4 regions of the Enterobacter ludwigii genome follow, and region 4 is predicted to be linked to each of the others. Evidence: predicted binding sites of a transcription regulator. Region 4 holds the regulator's gene; each other region holds the start of a gene.
What was found. Region 4 encodes CRP, which controls carbon source genes, mostly activating them, when cyclic AMP is high. Its sites were predicted from a motif close to ATGTGANNNNNNTCACAT; they were not measured.
Positions count from the first base shown of each region.

Region 1: rhaS (HTH-type transcriptional activator RhaS) is a predicted target of CRP. The motif match lies at 1,753-1,770, and genes of this name have one in related genera.
Region 2: BH714_RS11345 (CidA/LrgA family protein) is a predicted target of CRP. The motif match lies at 2,306-2,323, and genes of this name have one in related genera.
Region 3: aaeR (HTH-type transcriptional activator AaeR) is a predicted target of CRP. The motif match lies at 1,531-1,548, and genes of this name have one in related genera.

Region 1 is NZ_CP017279.1:3,132,555-3,138,346, forward strand. It holds gene rhaR (HTH-type transcriptional activator RhaR) at 1-715, opposite strand, end outside; gene rhaS (HTH-type transcriptional activator RhaS) at 789-1,625, opposite strand; gene rhaB (rhamnulokinase) at 1,926-3,395, shown strand; gene rhaA (L-rhamnose isomerase) at 3,392-4,651, shown strand; gene rhaD (rhamnulose-1-phosphate aldolase) at 4,761-5,591, shown strand; gene rhaM (L-rhamnose mutarotase) at 5,619-5,792, shown strand, end outside.
Region 2 is NZ_CP017279.1:2,407,977-2,413,768, reverse strand. It holds gene sanA (outer membrane permeability protein SanA) at 1-25, opposite strand, end outside; gene cdd (cytidine deaminase) at 153-1,037, opposite strand; gene BH714_RS11350 (CidB/LrgB family autolysis modulator) at 1,167-1,862, opposite strand; gene BH714_RS11345 (CidA/LrgA family protein) at 1,859-2,257, opposite strand; gene dusC (tRNA dihydrouridine(16) synthase DusC) at 2,452-3,384, shown strand; gene BH714_RS11335 (carbohydrate porin) at 3,698-5,053, shown strand; gene licT (BglG family transcription antiterminator LicT) at 5,220-5,792, shown strand, end outside.
Region 3 is NZ_CP017279.1:4,168,736-4,174,527, reverse strand. It holds gene aaeB (p-hydroxybenzoic acid efflux pump subunit AaeB) at 1-237, opposite strand, end outside; gene aaeA (p-hydroxybenzoic acid efflux pump subunit AaeA) at 243-1,175, opposite strand; gene aaeX (p-hydroxybenzoic acid efflux pump operon protein AaeX) at 1,183-1,386, opposite strand; gene aaeR (HTH-type transcriptional activator AaeR) at 1,566-2,492, shown strand; gene BH714_RS19565 (YagU family protein) at 2,711-3,325, shown strand; gene tldD (metalloprotease TldD) at 3,377-4,822, opposite strand; gene yhdP (AsmA2 domain-containing protein YhdP) at 4,907-5,792, opposite strand, start outside.
Region 4 is NZ_CP017279.1:2,882,995-2,888,786, forward strand. It holds gene BH714_RS13575 (hydrolase) at 1-587, shown strand, start outside; gene BH714_RS13580 (YheU family protein) at 584-802, shown strand; gene BH714_RS13585 (phosphoribulokinase) at 833-1,702, shown strand; gene BH714_RS13590 (OsmC family protein) at 1,769-2,173, opposite strand; gene crp (cAMP-activated global transcriptional regulator CRP) at 2,485-3,117, shown strand; gene BH714_RS13600 (YccS/YhfK family putative transporter) at 3,175-5,262, shown strand; gene argD (bifunctional acetylornithine/succinyldiaminopimelate transaminase) at 5,259-5,792, opposite strand, start outside.

The DNA.
Region 1 (5,792 bases), 250 kb from region 4:
GCTGAAGCAGGTACTGGGCATGGCAGATGCGCAGCTGGCGCAGATAATGGTTCACCGTCATCCCGGTCTGGGTGCGGAATTGCTGGCGCAACGCGCGCTCGCTGCACTGTGCCTGCTCGCAGAATTTCTCCAGCACAAAGCTTTTGTTAAGGCTGCCCGCCAGGGTGGTGATGAGCTTATCGAGCAGGGCTTCCTGCGCGGTAGCCGACGGGTTATCAATGGCGTAGCGATGGCGCGTCAACGTCATGACCAGTTGGGCGAAAAGCAGTTCAGCCATTTGGTGAGCCTCAGGATCGCTTTTCTGGCTCTCCTGCTCCAGCTGAGAAATCACCTGTCGCACCTGCGTCATGCCGTTACTGCTCAGTCGCCAGTGCGCCGCGCACTTCGTATCATTAAAACCCGGAATGTAAGCCGCCCAGTCGACGTTGAGTTTCAGCCTGTCAGGGCAGTAAATCACGTTCTGCAGGACCAGGTCGTTGACCGAAGCGTAGGCGTGTTTGTCTTCAGCACGGATGTAAAACAGATCCCCACGCGTAATGCGGTAGGGCCGGTCGTTGAGGATATGCAAGCCATTGCCCCGCCACACCAGCACCAGCTCGCAGAACTCATGAGTGTGCTCGGCAAAGACGTTTTGCGGATAGCGATCCGCCACCGCGACGGCCTGGCCGGCGGAGGCAAAAAAATCCACTTTGCGAAGCATTAACTGAGCAACCACGACACCACCTCGACAGCAAATAACCTGACATTATTAGCGTTTTTGCCCACGGGAAACGGTGACAACCCTCGCGTTACTGCAGTGACGCGTCCTTTCCCTGGCGAATATCGCGCGGTGACCAGCTAAATTCCCGGCGAAACAGGGTCGAAAAGTGGTTACTGTCGCCGAAACCGCAACGATAGGCGATATCCGTGACGCTCTCATCGGTATGACGCAGCAGATGGCGCGCTTTAATCAGGCGCAGACGATTCAAATAGCGCTGCGGCGTCAACCCGGTTTGCTGCTTCAGCTGACGATGTAAGGTCCGGAGCGACAGCGAAAAATCATCCGCCAGCTTTTCCCAGCAGACATCCTCGGCGAAATGGTCCTCCAGCCAGGCCATCAGTTGAGTCAAACGCGCATCGTTATTCTCCAGCCCGGCCACCATGCTACTGCGGCGCAGCAGCACCAGCAGCTGCATAAACAACAGCTCACGCGTGGCGATGACGTGGGTCTCCTGTCCCTCGTCGCGCTGTTCCATCTGGCTCACCAGCTGGCGCACCTGCTGCAGCGTGGACTGATTCACCCGCCAGTGCGAAGGATAGATGCCGTCCTTCTCCTGCGGCAGGAGATGGTTCAGCCCGGACAGGAACTGGAACGCATCGGGCGAACGGTAGAGCACGTTAGTCAGGCACAGGTTGTCGGTATGTTCATATAAGTGCCGGTCATGATCGCGCACAAAGCAGACCGTCCCACCACTGATGGTATACGGCTGGCCGTTAAACACATGGATCCCCGTTCCGTGTTCAACAATCACAATTTCGTGAAAATCATGATGATGCTCAGGAAACGCCACCTGAGGGAGTCGCGGTTCAATCGCGACAGACGACCCACCCGAAGGAAAAAAATCCACGCTGTGCAGTACGGTCATAACGGCCCCATCAATGAGAAATGTTCTCAAAATAGTAATTAAGGCCCCGCCCCCTCACCTTAAATTTTCGACCGTAAACCTCGCAAAAACTGTCCGTTTTTCAAGAAACAGGCTGAAAGATCAGGAAATGCGGTAAGCGTCACACTGCCTGCAAACCCCGTCACGCCTGGAAACTGTGAACTCCCTCACGTTCATCTTTGCTTTCTTGCCAGCCCCGGAAAACCGCTGTCACTGGCGAGAAGGTGGAGATGGGTTCCTTTTTTTACACTCACCGCTAATGACTTTAAGAAGGACACAACCATGACTTTTCGCCATTGCGTGGCTGTCGATCTCGGCGCATCCAGCGGCCGTGTAATGCTGGCCACTTATGACGGCAAGCGGCAGACGCTTTCGCTTCGGGAGATGCACCGCTTTGTTAACTGCCTGCAAAAGCAGGACGGCTGTGAGGTATGGGATATCGACAGCCTTGAGGCAGCGATCCGCACCGGACTGCAGAAGGTCTGCGATGCGGGGATCCGTATCGACAGTATCGGCATCGATACCTGGGGCGTCGATTACGTACTGCTGGACAGCAACGGTGAACGCGTTGGTTTGCCGATAGCCTATCGCGACAGCCGCACCGACGGCCTGATGGCGCGTGCGATTGCCGGGCTTGGCAAAGAGAATATTTATGGCCGCAGCGGTATTCAGTTTCTGCCATTCAATACGCTCTATCAACTGCGCGCGCTGGTCGAACAGCAGCCGGCGCTGGTTCCCCGCGTGGCGCATGCACTGCTGATCCCGGACTACTTCAGCTACCGCCTGACCGGCAACATGAACTGGGAATACACCAACGCCACCACCACGCAACTGGTGAACATCAACTCCGATAACTGGGATGAACACCTGCTGGCCTGGACCGGGGCTTCACCCTCCTGGTTCGGCACGCCGACGCACCCTGGCAATGTGATCGGTCAATGGATGTGCCCGCAGGGTAATGCGATCCCGGTGGTGGCGGTTGCGAGTCACGATACCGCCAGCGCCGTCATTGCGTCTCCGCTTGCCGGTAACGACGCGGCCTACCTCTCTTCCGGGACCTGGTCGCTGATGGGCTTTGAGAGCAAAACTCCCTACACCAGCGATGCCGCGCTGACCGCGAACATCACCAACGAAGGCGGTGCCGAAGGGCGCTACCGCGTGCTGAAGAACATCATGGGTCTGTGGCTGCTCCAGCGCGTGCTTAAAGAGCAGAACATTACCGACCTGCCCGCGCTTATTGCCGACACCGAAAGACTGAAAGCCTGCAGTTTCCTGATCAATCCTAATGATGACCGCTTTATCAACCCGGCGGACATGAGCGCCGAAATCCAGGCCGCCTGCGTCGACGCCGGGCAGCCCGTTCCATCGAAACCGGCAGAGCTGGCACGCTGTATTTTCGACAGCCTCGCCCTGCTGTATGCCGAGATCCTGAGCGAGCTGGCCGACCTTCGCGGCCGGCCGTTCACTCAGCTGCATATTGTCGGTGGCGGCTGCCAGAACCAGCTTCTGAACCAGCTCTGCGCCGATGCCTGCGGGATCACCGTGGTGGCGGGCCCGATTGAAGCGTCGACGCTCGGCAATATTGGCATTCAGCTCATGACCCTGGACGAACTTGCCAGCGTGGACGATTTCCGCACGGTGGTCTCGGCGAACGCCACGCTGACCACGTTCATCCCCAATCCCTGCCATGAAATTGCCCGCTATCGGGCGCAGTTTCAGCAAAACCGACTGACTAAGGAGCTTTGCGCATGACCACTCAACTTGAACAAGCCTGGGACCTGGCTAAACAGCGTTACGCCGCCGTCGGCGTGGATGTCGATGAGGCGCTGCGCCAGCTCGATCGTCTGCCGGTCTCCATACACTGCTGGCAGGGCGACGACGTTGCCGGTTTTGAAAACCCGGGCGGCTCGCTGACGGGGGGCATTCAGGCCACCGGCAACTATCCGGGCAAAGCGCGTAACGCCACCGAGCTGCGCGCCGACCTGGAGCTGGCGCTGAGCCTGATCCCGGGGCCTAAGCGGCTGAACCTGCATGCTATCTATCTGGAATCTGACACGCCGGTCGCGCGTAACGAGCTCAAACCTGCGCACTTTAAAAACTGGGTGGCGTGGGCGAAAGCCAACCAGCTGGGCCTGGATTTCAACCCATCCTGCTTCTCGCACCCGCTGAGCGCCGACGGTTTTACCCTTGCCCACGCGAACGACGATATCCGCCAGTTCTGGATTGACCACGTAAAAGCCAGCCGCCGCGTCTCCGCGTACTTTGGCGAGCAGCTCGGCACGCCGTCGGTGATGAACATCTGGATCCCGGACGGCATGAAAGACATCACCGTTGACCGTCTGGCCCCGCGTCAGCGCCTGCTGGCGGCGCTGGATGAAGCCATCAGCGAAAAACTGAACCCGGCGCACCACATCGACGCCGTAGAGAGCAAGCTGTTCGGTATTGGTGCGGAAAGCTACACCGTGGGCTCGAACGAGTTTTACATGGGTTACGCCACCAGCCGCCAGACCGCGCTGTGCCTGGATGCCGGCCACTTCCACCCGACGGAGGTGATCTCCGACAAAATCTCCGCCGCCATGCTCTACGTACCCCGCCTGCTGCTGCACGTGAGCCGTCCCGTACGCTGGGACAGCGACCACGTGGTGCTGCTGGATGACGAAACCCAGGCCATTGCCAGCGAAATCATTCGCCACGATCTGTTTGACCGCGTGCACATTGGCCTCGACTTCTTTGACGCCTCCATCAACCGCATCGCAGCCTGGGTGATTGGCACCCGCAACATGAAAAAAGCCCTGCTGCGTGCGCTGCTGGAGCCCACCAGCGCCCTGAAACAGCTGGAAGAGAACGGCGATTACACCGCGCGCCTGGTGCTGCTGGAAGAGCAGAAAACCCTGCCGTGGCAGGCGGTGTGGGAGATGTACTGCCAGCGTAACGACACCCCAGCGGGCAGTCAGTGGCTGGATAACGTGCGGATGTATGAGAAAGACGTGCTGAGTCAGCGCGGATAAATATGCCCTCACCCTCTTCCTGTGGAAGAGGCCACTTTTACCCCCTCTCCCACAGGGAGAGGGCCGGGGTGAGGGAAACGCTCACCACGATCACGGGAAATGAAACACTATGCAGACCATCACTAACGCCTGGTTCGTCCAGGGCATGATTAAAGCCACCTCCGACGCCTGGCTGAAAGGCTGGGACGAGCGCAATGGCGGTAACCTGACGCTGCGCCTGGATGATGCCGACATTGAACCGTTCGCCGCCGAGTTCCATCAGAAGCCGCGCTATATCGCCCTGAGCCAGCCAATGCCGCAGCTCGCCAGTACGCCGTTTATCGTCACCGGTTCCGGTAAATTCTTCCGTAACGTGCAACTCGACCCGCAGGCCAACCTCGGGGTGGTGAGAGTGGACAGCGACGGCGCAGGCTATCACATCCTCTGGGGGCTGACGGACGATGCAGTGCCCACGTCTGAACTCCCGGCGCACTTCCTCTCTCACTGTGAGCGTATCAAGGCAACCCACGGCAAAGACCGGGTGATCATGCACTGTCACGCCACTAACCTGATCGCCCTGACCTACGTGCTGGAAAACAGTAGCGATTACCTCACGCGGAAGCTGTGGGAAGGCAGCACCGAATGTCTGGTGGTTTTCCCCGACGGGGTCGGCATTCTGCCGTGGATGGTGCCGGGTACCGACGAAATCGGCCAGGCCACCGCCATCGAAATGCAGTCACACTCCCTGGTGCTGTGGCCGTTCCACGGGGTATTCGGCAGCGGGCCGACGCTCGACGAAACGTTTGGTCTGATTGATACCGCCGAGAAGTCCGCCGAGGTGCTGGTGAAGGTCCTGTCGATGGGCGGCATGAAGCAGACCATTACCCGGGAAGAGCTGATAGCACTCGGTAAACGCTTTGGCGTCACGCCGATGCAGTCGGCACTGGATTTGTACCCATAGCGGCCCGCGAAAGCGGCTGGAGGCATGATGATCCGCAAAGCATTTGTGATGCAGGTGAACCCTGACGCGCACGACGAGTACGCGCGTCGCCATAACCCCATCTGGCCAGAGCTGGAGGCGGTATTAAAAGACCACGGTGCGCACCACTACGCTATCTATCTCGATGAGGCGCGTAACCTGCTGTTTGCGAGCGTTGAAATT
Region 2 (5,792 bases), 480 kb from region 4:
GGCTGTAAAAAGCGCGCTTTAACATGCAGATGGCTCGTACCGAAGGTGAAATTTAACTCAGGCTACTTTACCCGCCTGGTTAGCGCAAGAAACAGCGAATCAACTGAGGGGTTTTTCAGCAAAGCGGCGGGCATTTCTGCCCGCCGGAGGCATTACGCAAGCAAAACACGGTCAATAGTTGAGCAGCCGAGCGCTTTCAGCGTTGCGGCGGTGGCATCCCACTGGATCAACGGCGCGTCGGCTTTCTCTGCCAGAATAGCGCGCTGAATGTCCGGGTAGTCATAGCCATTGAGGCTCAGCAAATTCAGGGCGCCCTGAAGCGGTGGCAGCGTCGGGTTAAAGGCGGCGTTTTCGGCATAGCTGCCGGTGAAGATGCGACCATCACGACACTGCAGCGCCACACCGCTTGGGGAGTGACTGTATGGCGTGTGGCTCTTGTTCGCCGCACGAATCGCGGCTTCGCTCAGCGCATCGCCGGAAAGGGCAAAACCGTGATCCTGTTCATCCATCAGCAGCGTTTTGATGTCGAGATCTTTCGGACCAAACGCGTCAGGCAAGTAATCCCCGAGGGTATGCGGCGCACGGCCTGGCAGATTGATGCGTAACTCCAGCCCGCTGTTCAGCTCGTTCATGAACTGGCGGCAGTGGCCGCAAGGGGTGTAGTTAACGGTAATGGCGCTCAGCGCTTGTTCACCGCGCAGCCAGGCGTGGCTGATGGCGCTTTGTTCCGCGTGAACGGTCTGCTGCATGGTCGCGCCCAGGAACTCCATGTTGCCACCGAAGTACCAGGTTCCGCTTACGCCGCGTGCAATCGCACCGACGTTGAAATGAGAGAGGTCGGCGCGGGCGCAGGCTGCCGCCAGCGGCAGCAACGCGAAGGCCAGCGCGTCGTCGTCCAGCCCTGTGGCTTCTTTCAGTGCCGTGACGTGTTCAGCCGTCAGCAGGGCCGGGAAATGCTCATCCGCCAGAATCGGGGCCAGAGCTGATTGCACATTCTCTGCAAGCTGGGCGAAAGCAGCTTGAAAACGTGGATGCATGGCGTTTGCCTCATAAAGGTTAATGGATCGGTAGTTTACGGAGCCGCCGGGGCTTTATATGTGATCCACTTCTCATTATGTATGCAACTTATGAAAACAAAATGAAATTTGCGCGACGCATCGCAAATTTTAACCCATGACCGCCACAATCAGCGGGAAAATAAACGGTGCGAGCAGGGAGGTGATAATCCCGCAGATCACCAGTGCGAGTGAGCTAAACGCCCCTTCCTGATAATCCAGTTCAGCGCAGCGCGCGGTGCCCAGGGCGTGCGACGCGGTACCCATCGCCAGACCTCGTGCCGCTTTGGTGTGGATACGCATCGCATTCAGCAGGGTATGTCCAAAGACCGCGCCGAGGATCCCCACGAATATCACACACATGGCGCTGATGGCCGGAATCCCCCCCAGGCTGCCGCCCACGGCCATCGCAATAGGCGTGGTGACCGACTTAGGCAGAATAGAGGCCGCAATTTGCGGAGAAGCGCCCATCAACAGCGCCACCGAGGTGCCGGTGATCATCGCCACCAGGCTCCCGACAAAACAGATGGTAATGATGGATTTCCAGCGGGCGCGGATCTGGTGCAATTGCTCATATAAAGGAAAGGCCAGCGCCACCACGGCGGGCTGCAGAAGGTCATTCAAAATTTTGCTGCCGGCAAAGTAGCGTTCATAAGGAATGCCGGTGAGAAGCAGGAACGGGATAATCACCACCATCGCCACTAGCAGCGGATTAAGTAACGGCATTTTGAAACGTGCGGCGAGTTTGCGTGCGGCGAAGAATACTGCCAGCGTTAACGGCAGCGACCACCAGATATTGGCCATCATTGTTTTGTTCCTTTCTGCCCAACCACTTTACGTTCGCCATGCACCAGATGCGAACTCCAGCTTACTACCAGGAAAACCACCAACGTACTGACCGCGCAGGAGACCACAATGGGTCCGAACTGCGCCTGGAGCAAATCAAAATACTGCATAACCCCGACGCCGATAGGCACGAACAGCAGCGCCATATAGCGAATAAGGACAAAGCAGCCAGGGTTAACCCATCTGGCAGGCAGAATTTGCAATGCCAGCAAAACAAAGAGGATCAACATTCCGATGATGCTGCCGGGAATGGTGATGGGAAGCAGGGATGCGATAAAGATTCCGGCATACAGGCAGGCGTAAATCAGGACGAATGCGCGAAGATATTGCCAGATAATGTTCAATGATTTTCTCATGGTGAAAGTCCTTGATGAAACGAATTCATCATACAATTAAACCTAAAAATGTGCCACGGATCACATCATGAATTTTGAGCATACCAGACATTCCGAAATGGAACGTCTGGTATAACCTCACCGGGTTAACCGCCGGGCTTTCCTCATGCCGGGAGAGCGGCTACTATAGCGCGTCTTTTTTCACAGGTACTGCTATGCGTGTTTTACTGGCCCCAATGGAAGGCGTGCTCGACTCCCTCGTGCGCGAGCTTCTGACCGAGGTGAACGACTACGATCTCTGCGTAACGGAGTTTTTGCGCGTGGTCGATATGTTGTTGCCAGTAAAATCATTCTATCGCCTTTGCCCGGAACTGCATCATCAGAGCCGCACCTCTTCCGGCACGCTGGTGCGCATTCAGCTACTGGGTCAGTATCCCGAATGGCTGGCGGAGAACGCGGCCCGTGCCGTAGAGCTTGGTTCCTTTGGGGTTGACCTCAACTGCGGTTGCCCATCAAAACTGGTGAATGGTAGCGGCGGCGGCGCCACCTTGCTGAAAGATCCGGAGCTGATTTACCGTGGCGCAAAAGCCATGCGTGAGGCTGTACCGTCGCATCTGCCGGTGACGGTAAAGGTGCGTCTGGGATGGGACAGCGACGCGCGGCAATTTGAGATTGCCGATGCCGTGCAGCAGGCCGGGGCCACTGAGCTGGTGGTGCATGGCCGCACCAAAGAAGATGGCTATAAAGCCGAACGTATTAACTGGCAGGCGATTGGCGAGATCCGCAAAAGACTCACCATTCCCGTTATTGCCAACGGCGAAATCTGGGATTACGAAAGCGCGCAGGCGTGCCTGAAAGAGACTGGCTGCGATGCGGTGATGATTGGCCGCGGCGCGCTTAACGTACCAAACCTCAGCCGGGTGATTAAATATAACGAACCACGTATGCCGTGGGCTGATGTGGTCACGCTGCTGAAAAAATACAGCCGCCTCGAAAAACAGGGTGATACCGGGTTATATCACGTCGCGCGAATTAAGCAGTGGCTCAGTTATTTACGCAAAGAGTACAGTGAAGCGCTGGGGTTATTTCAGGAGATCCGCACGCTGCAGACTTCCGCTGATATTGCACGGGTGATTCAGTCCAAATAATAAGCGTTAATTTGCTCACACTTTTTTAAAATATAAAACAAAGCAGGTTTTCAACGTGACGCCACGATGTTAAGGTGCCACTGTATTCAACGCAGGATTGTTACTGGTTAACAGGCAAAACCTAAGCGTTTCACAGCACGTATCGCTGTGGAGCGCTTAGGTTTTTTTTTGCCTGTCATTTACGCAGGAGAGAAATTTGGCTTAACAATTTTTACTGACGTCTTTCACTGAAATGAATAATTAAATCGCGACAGGAAAAGAGAATTTTCCTGCGACGGCTTACGCACTCAATACTCACTCACAGGTTGTTATGATGGCATATAAAAATATACACACTACACTGTGCGCGCTCGCCTTAATAACATTCCCCTCTTTATCAGGGGCACAGGAATGGAATGGAACGGTGTTAGGTTTTGAAGCGCCACCGGACCCTCTCCTGGGCGATATGGGCGGCATCCGCAAGATCATTAACGATAACGGGTTTACTTATAATCTGGGCTATCTGAACGAAATCGCCTGGAACGGAGGTGGCGGCTATAACCATGATTCTCACGTGGCGTATATTGATCAGTTTGCGCTGACCTTTAATCAGGATCTGGAGCGCTGGACAGGCGTGCCGGATGCGCAGATCGAAGGAAATATCGTCAACCGTAATCACAATGACGATCTTACCACCAGGCGTGTCCAGGATCCGCGCGTTAACTTTAACGACCTGACCCAGGAAAGCTGGGGAGGGCAGTCGATTACCCGCCTGGGCTGGCTCACCTTTGCCCGCAGCTTTGACGAGCGGCGTCTGACCTGGCGCATCGGGATGATGAACAAAGTGCAAACCTTTGATCAAATCATTCCGTGTGACTTCCAGTTGCTCTCGCAGTGCGGCGGGAAATCTGCCAACTCACTGACCTGGAACAACTGGAACGTGCATACCTGGGGCTCCACGCTAGCGTATAAAGTAACGCCCACGCTGACCATAAAAGGCGGTGTGATGGAGCAAAACCCGGACGCGTCAAGCCGCAGCCATGCCTGGAGCTGGTCAACAAAGGGCAGCAAAGGAATATTACTCCCGGTTGAAATCGAAGCGCGTCCGCATATCAACGGTCTGCCGGGCGCGTACAATCTGGGCGTAGTGTTTACCAATGCGCCGCAAACCGATCTTTACCGGGGTAAATCCGGTGGGGCGGGTGCGAGCGACCCGGATGGATTTGATAAGCACAACCGCACCTGGTTTATGTATGCCGGGCTAAACCAGCAACTGACCCAACATCAAAATGATCCGAATCGTGGGTTGAGCGCCTCTTTCAGCATGAGTCTTGCCGATCAACGCACGAACTCTATGCACCAGGTATACGCAGCCTCTCTGCGATACCGTGGGTTGTTTGATGCGCGTCCACAAGACTGGATTGGCTTCGGTCTGACCTGGATTGATATGAGCAGCCAGTACGCACGCAACCAACGTTACCTGAACAGCCTGAACGGGACTTCCGATTATAACGATCCGGCATACCATCCTGTGCCGGACCATTCGCTGAACGGTGAGTTCTACTATCGCTTTCGTCCGCTGTCATGGCTGGAGCTACAGCCGGGCATTCAATACTGGCACCATCCTGGTGGGGTTTCCCGCACGCAGGATGCCTGGGTAACTGAGCTGAAAACGGTGGTGACCTTCTGAGATCACCGTCGCAAGTTCGATCTGCGTCACGTTTCTAACTCGTGACATATTGAGGCTACGAATGAAACTGATAGAGTGCCAGAACTGGATTGTTACTGCTTAGGCAGGCAAAACCTGATTTTCTGGCATCTGCCGGAGGTCAGGTTTTTTTGTTTCTGGGGTTCCGATGAAAATCGCCAAAATTCTTAATAATAATGTGGTGGTTGTTCAGGATGAACGCGGATGTGAACAGGTCGTGATGGGGCGTGGGCTGGGGTTCCAGAAACGCGTCGGTGATGAACTGGATACCGCGCTTATTGAAAAGGTGTTTGCATTACAAAGCGATGAGTTGATGCGTCGACTCGGAGAGCTGCTGAGCCAGATCCCGCTTGAGGTGATGACCACCTGTGACTGCATTATTGGGCAGGCAGCGCAGCGGCTGGGGAAACTGCAGGACAGTTTGTATATCACCTTAACGGACCACTGCTACTTTGCGATTGAACGCCAAAAGAAAGGGCTGGCAATCAAAAATGTGCTGCTGTGGGATATTAAACGTCTCTATCCGAAGGAGTTCGAATTAGGGCAGGAGGCGCGGGCCATTATCGCCAAACGCCTGAATGTTGAACTCGAGGAGGATGAAGCCGGGTTTATCGCGCTGCATCTGGTGACGGCGCAACTGAATAGCGAAATGCCGGAAGTGATGCACGTGACGCGGGTGATGCAGGAGATCCTGCAACTGGTGAAGTATCAGCTACAGCTT
Region 3 (5,792 bases), 1.3 Mb from region 4:
GAAACAGCCAATAAATGTCCCAATGATGCGCAGCATCCCACGGTAGCGGATCGCCCCGGAGTAAGGTTCCCCGCCCGCAGCAAAGGCAGGCCCTGCCGCCACAATCGCCGCCGTCAGTACGGCCCAGCGGGGGGTTTCCAGCTGAAAGTGGAAGCCGACAAACAGCGCCAGCACAATGGCACACGCCAGCTTAACGGCGAAGCGAATGTGCTGGCTGGCGATGGAAAAGATACCCATAACGATTAACCAAACTCGCGCAGGCGATGGGCAATTTTACGGAAGATGGAGTCCTGGCTGGCGTCACGGTCTTTTTCACCGGTGATCACCACCGTCGCTGTGGTCCCGGCAGGCCACAGATTGCCCTGCTGTTCATCCAGGTGGATACGCACCGGCACACGCTGGGCCAGACGTACCCATTCCAGGTTGGAATCCACCGTCGCCATCCCTTTAGTATCGTTAGAGCTGCTGGAGTTAGTGACCCCCGCGGCTACGCTGTCGACGGTGCCTTTAAGCACTCGGTTGCTGCCAAGCGGCGTAATTTCAGCCCGGAACCCCGGACGCACGCCTTCCAGTTTGGTCTCTTCCATATAAGCGAGCACGTAGAAGGAGTTCTGTTTAACCAGCGCCACGGCGGTTGAGCCGCGGGTGATAAACTCCCCGGCATAAACATTCAGGTTGGTGATCCAGCCATCGGCTGGTGCACGGATCACGGTGCGCTCAAGATCGAGCCGGGCAAGATCGCGTGTCGCTTGCGCTTTGGCCAGCTGATGCAGCACGGTTTGCAGGACGTTATTGGACTGGTCAATCTCTTCGCGGGACATCGCCTGAACACCCAGTTGGTTACGGCGACCTGCCTCACGGCGTTTCTCGGAAGCCAGCGCCTGATAATAGGCCACATCCGCTTCGGCTTCTTCTAACGCTTTCTGATAACGCGGCTGGTCGATGGTGAACAGTACCTGATCTTTTTTCACCAGCTGGTTATCGTGGACATTGACCGCAGTGATGAGACCCGCCACGTCGGGGGCGATTGCCACGACATCGGCGCTAAAGCGCGCATCACGCGTCCACGGTGATTCAGTGTAATAGACCCAGGCGCGGAAAATAGCGATGAACGCGAGGATAACGAGCGCCATGGTGATGGCAGTGCGGGAGATTTTTCTTGTTAGCGTTTTCACATCAACCTCAGACAAACATGCGCGATATCAGGTAAAACAGGCAGCAATACAGCGCGGTATTGAACAATGCAGGATGCCAGACAAAATCGTAGATCCCGGTGGGGACCAGCACCTTGCGCACCAGCCAGAAAATCGCCAGTGATAAAAGAAGCTCGAAAAATATCGGTGGGAACGACAAACCGAACACCACGATAACGGGAAACAGACTCATGTTGACCTTGATTAGAGAGAGTGCAGGCTTCAGACTTTTTTAGCGCACGCCACCGCAGGAGAGCAAGAAACGCCGGGCGAGAATGGCGCAGCCGTTATGTAATTAATAATATATTAACGTAACTGTTATGCTGTTATCTATAATATGTGATCTAAATCACTTTTAAGTCAGAGTTAACAATGGAACGTCTAAAACGGATGTCGGTCTTTGCCAAAGTGGTTGAACTTGGCTCTTTTACCGCCGCTGCACGTCAGCTTCAGATGAGCGTCTCTTCCATCAGCCAGACCGTGTCCAAACTGGAAGATGAGCTGCAGGTCAAGCTACTCAACCGCAGCACCCGCAGCATTGGGCTGACGGAAGCGGGTAAGATTTACTATCAGGGTTGTCGCCGCATGCTGCTCGAAGTGCAGGATGTGCACGAACAACTTTACGCCTTCAACAACACGCCTATCGGTACGCTGCGCATCGGTTGTTCTTCAACTATGGCACAAAATGTTCTCGCCGCCATGACCGCTGACATGCTGAAAGAGTACCCGGGATTAACCGTCAATCTGGTCACGGGCATTCCCGCCCCGGACTTGATTGCCGACGGGCTGGACGTGGTGATCCGCGTGGGGGCATTGCAGGACTCCAGCCTCTTCTCCCGGCGGCTGGGCAGTATGCCAATGGTGGTCTGCGCCTCGAAAAGCTATCTGGCTCAGTACGGGGTGCCGGAGAAACCCGCCGATCTCACCAACCACTCCTGGCTGGAGTACAGCGTTCGCCCCGACAATGAATTTGAGCTGATTGCCCCGGAAGGGATTTCCACCAGACTGCTGCCGGAAGGACGGTTCGTCACCAACGATCCGATGACCATCTCGCGCTGGCTGGTGGCCGGCGCCGGGATCGCGTATGTGCCGTTAATGTGGGTGATCAACGAGATCAACAGCGGTGTACTGGAGATCCTCTTCCCGCGCTATCAGTCCGATCCGCGTCCGGTGTACGCGTTGTACACCGAGAAAGACAAACTGCCGCTCAAGGTTCAGGTGTGCATAAACTATCTGACCGAGTATTTTGTGGACGTGGCGGAGTTGTTTCAGGGAATGCGCGAAAGACGAAAGGAATAACCTTTAATTTCCGAAATGTATATTTGTGATGAATATTCCAGGATGATACAGACCGTCATTCAGGAATATTCCTTCACCCCTGCCAGGAATAGCGAATTGACACTGCCGCCATCTGCGCCTTACCTTATAAACAGTCTGACAGTCAGGCTGTTATTAATTTGTTACCGATATGAATAATAAAATGTATTTCTCAGGATGACGTTAAACAAGGAAAAGAAATGAATATATTTGAACAAACACCGCCTTCACGCAGGCGCTATGGACTCGCCGCGTTCATTGGTTTGATTGCAGGGATTGTCTCCGCCTTCGTAAAATGGGGAGCAGAGGTGCCGCTTCCGCCGCGAAGCCCTACCGATTTATTCACCAGCGCATGCGGACCGGAGCAATTAATAAGAGCCGCAGGTCAGATTGATTGTTCCCGCAATTTTTTAAATCCTCCTTATGTATTTTTACGCGACTGGCTGGGCATTGCTGACCCTAACGCCGCGGTTTATACCTTTGCCGGACATATATTTAACGCGGTCGGCGTAACACATATTATTTTCTCTATCGTCTTTGCTGTAGGGTATTGTGTAGTTGCTGAAGTCTTCCCAAAAATTAAACTCTGGCAAGGTTTACTGGCGGGTGCGTTAGCACAGCTTTTTGTTCACATGATCTCCTTCCCGCTGATGGGGCTGACACCCCCGCTGTTCGAACTGCCCTGGTACGAACACGTCTCAGAGATCGTGGGGCATTTGATCTGGTTCTGGTCGATTGAAATCATTCGTCGTGACCTACGTAACCGCATCACGCACGAGCCCGACCCGGAAATCCCGCTGGGTAACGCACGTTAAAAAAAATGGCGCGACTTTTACAGTCGCGCCATTTTTTCAGATTGATTCAGGTCAGGCGGTGCCGCCCACCGTCAGGTTATCCACTTTCAGCGTTGGCTGACCGACGCCAACCGGCAGGCTCTGGCCCTCTTTACCGCAAACACCAACGCCGTTATCCAGCTTCAGATCGTTGCCGACCATGGAGATCTGCTGCATGGCTTCAATACCGGAGCCAATCAGGGTCGCCCCTTTCACCGCTTTGGTCACTTTGCCTTTCTCAATCAGATACGCTTCTGAAGTGGAGAAGACGAACTTACCGGAGGTGATATCTACCTGACCGCCACCAAAGTTTGGCGCGAAGATGCCGTAATCAACGGACTCGATGATCTCCTGCGGTGTGGATTTACCCGGCAACATGTAAGTGTTCGTCATACGCGGCATCGGCAGATGCGCGTAGGATTCACGACGGCCGTTGCCCGTTGGCGCAACGCCCATCAGACGCGCGTTGAGTTTGTCCTGCATGTAGCCTTTCAGTACGCCATTTTCGATCAGCACGTTGTACTGCCCGGGCGTACCTTCATCGTCGATTGAAATCGAGCCACGGCGATCCTGCATCGTGCCGTCATCAACCACGGTACAGAGTTCAGATGAGACGCGTTGTCCCATCTGGCCGCTGAATACGGAGGTGCCGCGACGGTTAAAATCGCCTTCCAGACCGTGGCCCACCGCTTCGTGCAGCAGCACGCCAGGCCAGCCTGCGCCAAGTACCACCGGCAATGTACCGGCGGGTGCCGCCACGGCAGACAGGTTCACCAGCGCCATGCGCACGGCTTCTTTTGCCCACGCGTCAGCGCGTGCTTCACCGTCAACATCGCCCAGGAACCAGTCATAACCAAAACGACCGCCGCCACCGCTTGAACCGCGTTCACGCTTACCGTCGTCTTCAACCTGCACGCTGACAGAAAGACGTACCAGCGGACGCACATCCGCTGCCAGCGTGCCGTCTGTCGCCGCGACCAGGATCAGTTCATAGACACCGCTCAGGCTGGCAGAGACTTCCTGCACGCGTTTATCCGCAGCGCGTGCGACTTTATCCACGCGACGCAGGATATCCAGTTTCTCTTCACGGCTCATGCTCTGCAGGGGATCGATACTGGTATAGAGTGCAGAGTGCTGCACTTCACCCAGCGTCTTCACGCGACCGTCACCGCTTTCACGCACGATAGTCCGCGCGGCCAGCGCGCTCTGCTCCAGTGCGGCCAGGCTAATCTGGTCGGCATAAGCAAAACCGGTTTTCTCGCCGCTGACGGCACGTACACCGACACCCTGGTCAATGTTATAAGAGCCATCTTTAATGATGCTGTCTTCTAAAACCCAGGATTCGTGATAGCTCGACTGGAAATAGAGATCGCCGTAGTCGAGACGGCGTTCGGTCAGTTGACCAAGAATGGAGAACAGGTCCTGATGGCTCAGGCCGTTCGCTGCGAGCAAATGTTCACTTACCAGGTTCAGACTCATCGTATTGCTACTCGTTCGTTGCCGCCCGTGGCGGTATATAAATCGTATTTATTGAGAGTGAGGCAATTACCTGCCCACGTCAAATCATTGCTGTGCATCTTTGCGCGGCTGGCGCAGCACTTCATTAATCTGCGGTTTATCCACCGGCCCGGTGATGCGATAGCGCAGAATAGAGACTTTGCTCCACAGCGGCCCCAGCACTTTACTGGCGGCAAACACCGCCGCACCGACAATCGGGTTCACCACAAAAGCCGCCGCCACGCCGACGGTGGCAGAAATTTCAGGTGCCACCACCGCTTCCATATCCAGTTCGCGGCGCACGAGGTTGACCGAGCCTTTCATCGCAATATCCGCTTCCAGGCCGTCCACCAGCGTATCGTCGGTATGCAGCACCCCGTCTTTGATCCATGCCGTACTGCGGATGGAGTCGTAATAGAAACCTTCGCTGAAGGTATCGCTAAAGTCGAAACGCAGCTTACGCAGCAGGGCATCAAAGCTCAACAGACGCAGTATCTGGCCCGCATGCCCGGTACTCACATCGGCAATTTCACCCTTGCCAAAGCGGGTTTTCAGAATGCCGTTCAGTGAGGCTTCATCCGGCGTCCACGGTGCCGCACGCCAGTGGAGATCGTAATTCACGTCAAATGATGACCCCCGCAGCGGCGTGCTGATGCCAAAGAAGTTAGCCACGGAATCCAGTTTATTGCCCTTGATGTCGCCCTTCAAAGAGGTTCGCTGCTCGCCCGGGTTATTAACCCACTCCCCGGCGGCCCTCAGACGGCCAAAGCCGGTGTCGATAAGCCCGCCCGCAAGGCTCAGCGTATTCCCCTTAATGGCGAAATCGCCGTCAATACGGCCATACTTTTGACCCCAAAGCCAGCACTCAGCACAGCGTAGCTGGAGATCGGGCCAGCCGCTGAAGTCGATACGGGTTGGGTTATTCAACGGCGCCGTATTTGACGGACGATCT
Region 4 (5,792 bases):
TCCCGACAGCGGCCGTGGGCTACTCGCTGGGCGGCAATATGCTGGCCTGCCTGCTGGCAAAAGAGGGCGACACCGTGCCGCTGGATGCGGCCGTCATTGTCTCCGCGCCCTTTATGCTGGAGCAGTGCAGCTACCATATGGAGAAAGGCTTTTCCCGGGTCTATCAGCGTTACCTGCTCAACCTGCTGAAAGCCAACGCGGCGCGCAAGTTGAAGGCCTATCCGGATACGCTGCCGGTGAGCCTGCGTCAGTTGAAAAAGGTCCGTCGCATCCGCGAATTCGACGATCTGATCACCGCCAAAATTCACGGTTTTGCCGATGCGATTGACTACTACCGTCAGTGCAGCGCCATGCCGCTGCTCAGCAAGATCACGCAACCGACGCTTATCATTCATGCCAAAGATGACCCGTTTATGGATCATCACTCAATCCCCGCGCAGGAATTTCTGCCTGCCAACGTTCACTATCAGCTGACAGAGCATGGTGGTCACGTGGGGTTCATCGGTGGAACGTTGCGCCGCCCGAAAATGTGGCTGGAGTCGCGTATTCCTGACTGGCTTACCCCTTATCTGGACGGTGCAAAATGATTATTCCGTGGCAGGATCTCTCCCCCGAAACGCTCGATAATCTGATTGAAAGCTTTGTCTTGCGCGAAGGTACCGATTATGGTGAACATGAACGTTCGCTTGAGCAAAAGGTCAACGATGTGAAGCGCCAACTCAAAAGCGGCGACGTGGTGCTGGTATGGTCTGAACTGCATGAGACGGTCAATATCATGCCCCGCAACGCGTTTCATGGCTGATCTTTAAACCTTTCCAGTCAGGGAGTTGCTATGTCTGCCAGACATCCGGTTATTGCCGTTACGGGTTCGAGTGGTGCGGGAACCACCACGACCAGCCTCGCTTTTCGTAAGATTTTCGCCCAACTGAATCTCCGCGCGGCGGAGGTCGAAGGCGATAGCTTTCACCGCTACACGCGCCCGGAGATGGATATGGCTATCCGCAAGGCGCGCGATCTGGGTAAACACATCAGCTACTTCGGCCCGGAGGCCAATGACTTCGGCCTGCTGGAGCAAACCTTTCAGGAGTACGGCCAGAGCGGCAAGGGGCAGTCACGCAAATATCTGCACACCTACGATGAAGCCGTTCCCTGGAACCAGGTGCCCGGCACCTTTACCCCCTGGCAACCGCTGCCGGAACCGACCGACGTCCTGTTTTACGAAGGGTTGCACGGTGGCGTGGTGACGCCGCAGCATGACGTGGCGCGTCACGTGGATCTGCTGGTTGGCGTGGTGCCCATCGTGAACCTTGAGTGGATCCAGAAGCTGACGCGTGACATCAGCGAGCGCGGCCATTCACGCGAGGCGGTGATGGATTCCGTCGTGCGCTCCATGGAAGACTACATTACTTACCTGACGCCGCAGTTCTCCCGCACGCATATCAACTTCCAGCGCGTACCGACAGTGGACACCTCTAACCCGTTCGCCGCCAAAAGTATCCCGTCGCTGGATGAGAGCTTTGTGGTTATCCATTTCCGCAATCTCGACGGCATTGATTACCCCTGGCTGCTGGCGATGCTGCAGGGCTCATTTATTTCGCACATGAATACGTTAGTGGTTCCGGGCGGAAAAATGGGGCTGGCAATGGAATTAATTATGATGCCGCTGGTGCAGCGGTTGATAGAAGGGAAGAAAATCGCCTGATGATTTCCCTCTCCGCGTGGGAGAGGGCTTCGGTGAGGGCATCGGGGTGAACGATGCCCCCCAATATCAGGCGTCGATCACTTCATACGAATGCGTAATTTTTACCGCTTTCTCGAGCATTAACGCGACCGAGCAGTATTTCTCCGCTGAAAGATCGACCGCGCGTGAGACCGCCGCGTCTTTCAGTTCTTTCCCGCTGACGATGAAATGCAGGTTAATGTGGGTGAACAGGCGTGGTGCCTCTTCGCGGCGTTCTGAGGTGAGTTTTACTTCGCAGTCGGTCACATCGTGACGGCCTTTTTGCAGGATCGACACCACATCAATTGCGCTGCATCCACCTGCTGCCATCAGCACCATTTCCATTGGGCTTGGTGCTTTATCACCGGAGTTACCATCCATCAAAATCTGGTGTCCTGAAGCGGACTCGCCCAGGAACGTTAAACCTTCAACCCATTTCACACGCGCTTGCATATTCACTCACTCCAACGTTGCATTTTTGGTGACAGATTACGCGTGCGTTACATTTCTCGCAATGGAAGGCGACCTGCGTCATGCTGAAGCGAGACACCAGGAGACACGCGGCGAAAGCTATGCTAAAACACTCAGGATGCTACAGTAATACATTGACGTTACACATGTATGCAGAGGACATCAAACTTTACTGGCTGCGAAACGTTACGATAGCCGACTTCCCAGGGTATGGGTAAGAATTCGATTGCAACCCCAGAGTCCGGATGCATCTTATGACTCTGGTGACAGCTTATAACAGAGGATAACAGCGCATGGTGCTTGGCAAACCGCAAACAGACCCGACTCTCGAATGGTTCTTGTCTCATTGCCACATTCATAAGTACCCATCGAAGAGCACGCTGATTCACCAGGGTGAAAAAGCGGAAACGTTGTATTACATCGTCAAAGGCTCGGTGGCAGTGCTGATCAAAGATGAAGAAGGGAAAGAGATGATCCTTTCTTATCTGAACCAGGGCGATTTCATCGGTGAACTGGGCCTGTTTGAAGAAGGCCAGGAACGTAGCGCCTGGGTTCGTGCAAAGACAGCATGTGAAGTGGCTGAAATTTCCTACAAGAAATTCCGTCAGTTGATTCAGGTTAACCCTGACATCCTGATGCGTCTTTCTTCGCAGATGGCGCGCCGTCTGCAGGTGACATCTGAGAAAGTGGGTAACCTCGCCTTCCTGGACGTGACCGGCCGTATCGCTCAGACCCTGCTGAATCTGGCGAAACAACCCGATGCGATGACTCACCCTGATGGCATGCAAATTAAAATTACCCGTCAGGAAATCGGTCAGATTGTCGGTTGCTCCCGTGAAACAGTGGGCCGTATTCTGAAAATGCTGGAAGATCAGAACCTGATCTCCGCACACGGTAAAACCATCGTGGTTTACGGAACGCGTTAATTCCGCTCAAACGGCGTGCCATCGCAAGGTGTCACGCCGTTTTTGTCTCTATTCCCCATGTGGCGCAGGCTGATTTATCACCCGGAAGTTAACTACGCACTGCGACAAACGCTGGTGTTGTGCCTTCCTGTGGCCGTGGGCCTGATTCTGGGCCATCTTCAGCAAGGTCTGCTCTTCTCTCTCGTTCCCGCCTGCTGCAACATTGCCGGTCTGGATACACCGCATAAGCGCTTTTTCAAACGGCTGATCGTGGGCGGCTCGCTGTTTGCGGGCTGTAGCCTCGCCGTGCAGCTTTTGCTGGCCCGCGATATCCCGCTGCCGCTGATCCTCACCGTCCTGGCGATGACCCTGGGCGTAACCGCTGAAATCAGCTCACTGCACGCGCGTTTGCTTCCCGCGTCGCTGATTGCCGCCATCTTCACGCTGAGCCTTGCGGGTAACATGCCGGTGTGGGAGCCGCTGCTGATCTACGCCCTCGGTACGCTGTGGTACGGGCTGTTTAACTGGTTTTGGTTCTGGCTGTGGCGGGAACAGCCCCTGCGGGAATCCCTGAGCCTGCTCTACGTGCAGCTGGCGGATTACTGTGAAGCCAAATACACCTTGCTCACCCAGCATACCGATCCAGAAAAATCACTGCCGCCGCTGCTGACGCGTCAGCAAAAGGTGGTGGACCTGATAAGCCAGTGTTATCAGCAGCTACATATGCTCGCCGCCAATAAGAACCACGAATATAAGCGGCTGCTGCGCGTCTTCCAGGTGGGGCTGGACTTACAGGAGCATATCTCCGTGAGCCTGCACCAGCCGCAGGAGGTGCAAAAACTGGTCGAGCGCAGCCATGCCGAAGCGGTGATCCGCTGGAACGCGCAAACCGTCTCCGCGCGCCTTCGGGTGCTGGCTGACGATATTCTGTATCACCGCTACCCCACGCGCTTTAACATGGACAAACAGCTCGGCGCGCTGGAGAAGATTGCCCGTCAGCATGAAGACAACCCGGTGGGTCAGTTTGCTGCCTGGCACTTCAGCCGTATCGCCCGCGTGTTACGAACCCAGCGTCCGCTTTATCCGCGCGACCTGATGGCCGACAAACAAAAACGCCTGCCGCTGCTGCCGGCGCTCAGAAGCTACCTCTCCCTTAAATCATCTGCCCTGCGCAACGCCGCGCGAATTAGCGTGATGCTGAGCATTGCCAGCCTGATGGGCATGGCGCTACATCTGCCCAAACCGTACTGGATTTTAATGACCATCCTGTTTGTCACCCAGAACGGCTATGGCGCGACGCGGGTGCGCATTCTGCACCGGGCAGGCGGAACGATGGCGGGGCTGATCATTGCGGGCGTTACGCTGCACTTTCACGTGCCGGAAGGCTATACGCTGGCAGGGATGCTGGTGATCACGATGGTGAGCTACCTGATCATCCGCAAAAACTACGGCTGGGCGATGGTGGGCTTTACGGTAACGGCGGTGTATACCCTGCAGTTGCTCACGCTCAACGGCGAGCAGTTTATTATCGCCAGGCTGGTCGATACCCTGATCGGCTGCCTGATTGCCTTTGGCGGCATGGTCTGGCTGTGGCCTCAGTGGCAAAGCGGGCTGCTCAGACAGAACGCCCATGATGCGCTGGAGGCCGACCAGCAGGCCATTCGCCTGATCCTGAGTGACGACCCGCAGCCCTCTCCGCTGGCGTATCAGCGGATGAAGGTCAACCAGGCGCATAACGCCCTGTTTAACTCGCTGAATCAGGCCATGCAGGAGCCCGGCTTTAACTCGCACTATCTGGCGGACATGAAGCTCTGGGTGACGCACAGCCAGTTTATCGTTGAGCATATCAACGCCATGACCACGCTGGCGCGGGAACATACGATGCTGACGCCCGATCTGGCGCAGCGCTACCTGCAGTCGTGTGAGATTGCCCTTCAGCGGTGTCAGCAGCGACTCGAGTATGACGCGCCTGGCGAGTCAGGGGATTCGAACATTCTGGAGGCGCCAGAGACGCTCACCCACGGGCCAATGAGCACCCTGGAGCAGCATCTGCAGCGCGTTCTCGGGCATCTGAACACCATGCACACCATTTCGTCGGTAGCATGGCGTCAGCGCCCTCACCACGGGATATGGTTAACCCGTCGCTTAACGCGAACGGAGTCTTAAGCGTTTACGATCTTCGCGACCGCCGCGGCAAAACGGTTTAACCCGTCTTCAATGTCCTGATTTTCGACCACCAGCGACGGCGCAAAGCGCATCACGTCCGGTCCGGCATTGAGCACCATCACCCCTTCATGGGCGGCGGCGTGCAGGAAATCGCGCGCGCGGCCTTTGTACTGTGGCTTCAGCTCCGCGCCGATCAGTAACCCCATCCCGCGGATCTCGCTGAAGACGTCATACTGGTCATCAATCTGCTGCAAATGCGTCACGAAAAGCTCACGCTTCGCGTTGACGCCGCTCAGAACCTCAGGGGTATTGATAATGTCGAACGCGGCACCCGCGACGGCACTCGCCAGCGGGTTACCGCCGTATGTGGAACCGTGGGAACCCACGTGGAACGCGGAGGCAATCTCCTGCGTCGTTAATACCGCACTGACCGGGAAGCCGCCGCCGAGCGCTTTGGCGCTGGTCAGAATATCCGGCGTCACGCCGTAATGCATGTAGGCAAACAGGGAGCCGGTACGGCCCATCCCGCA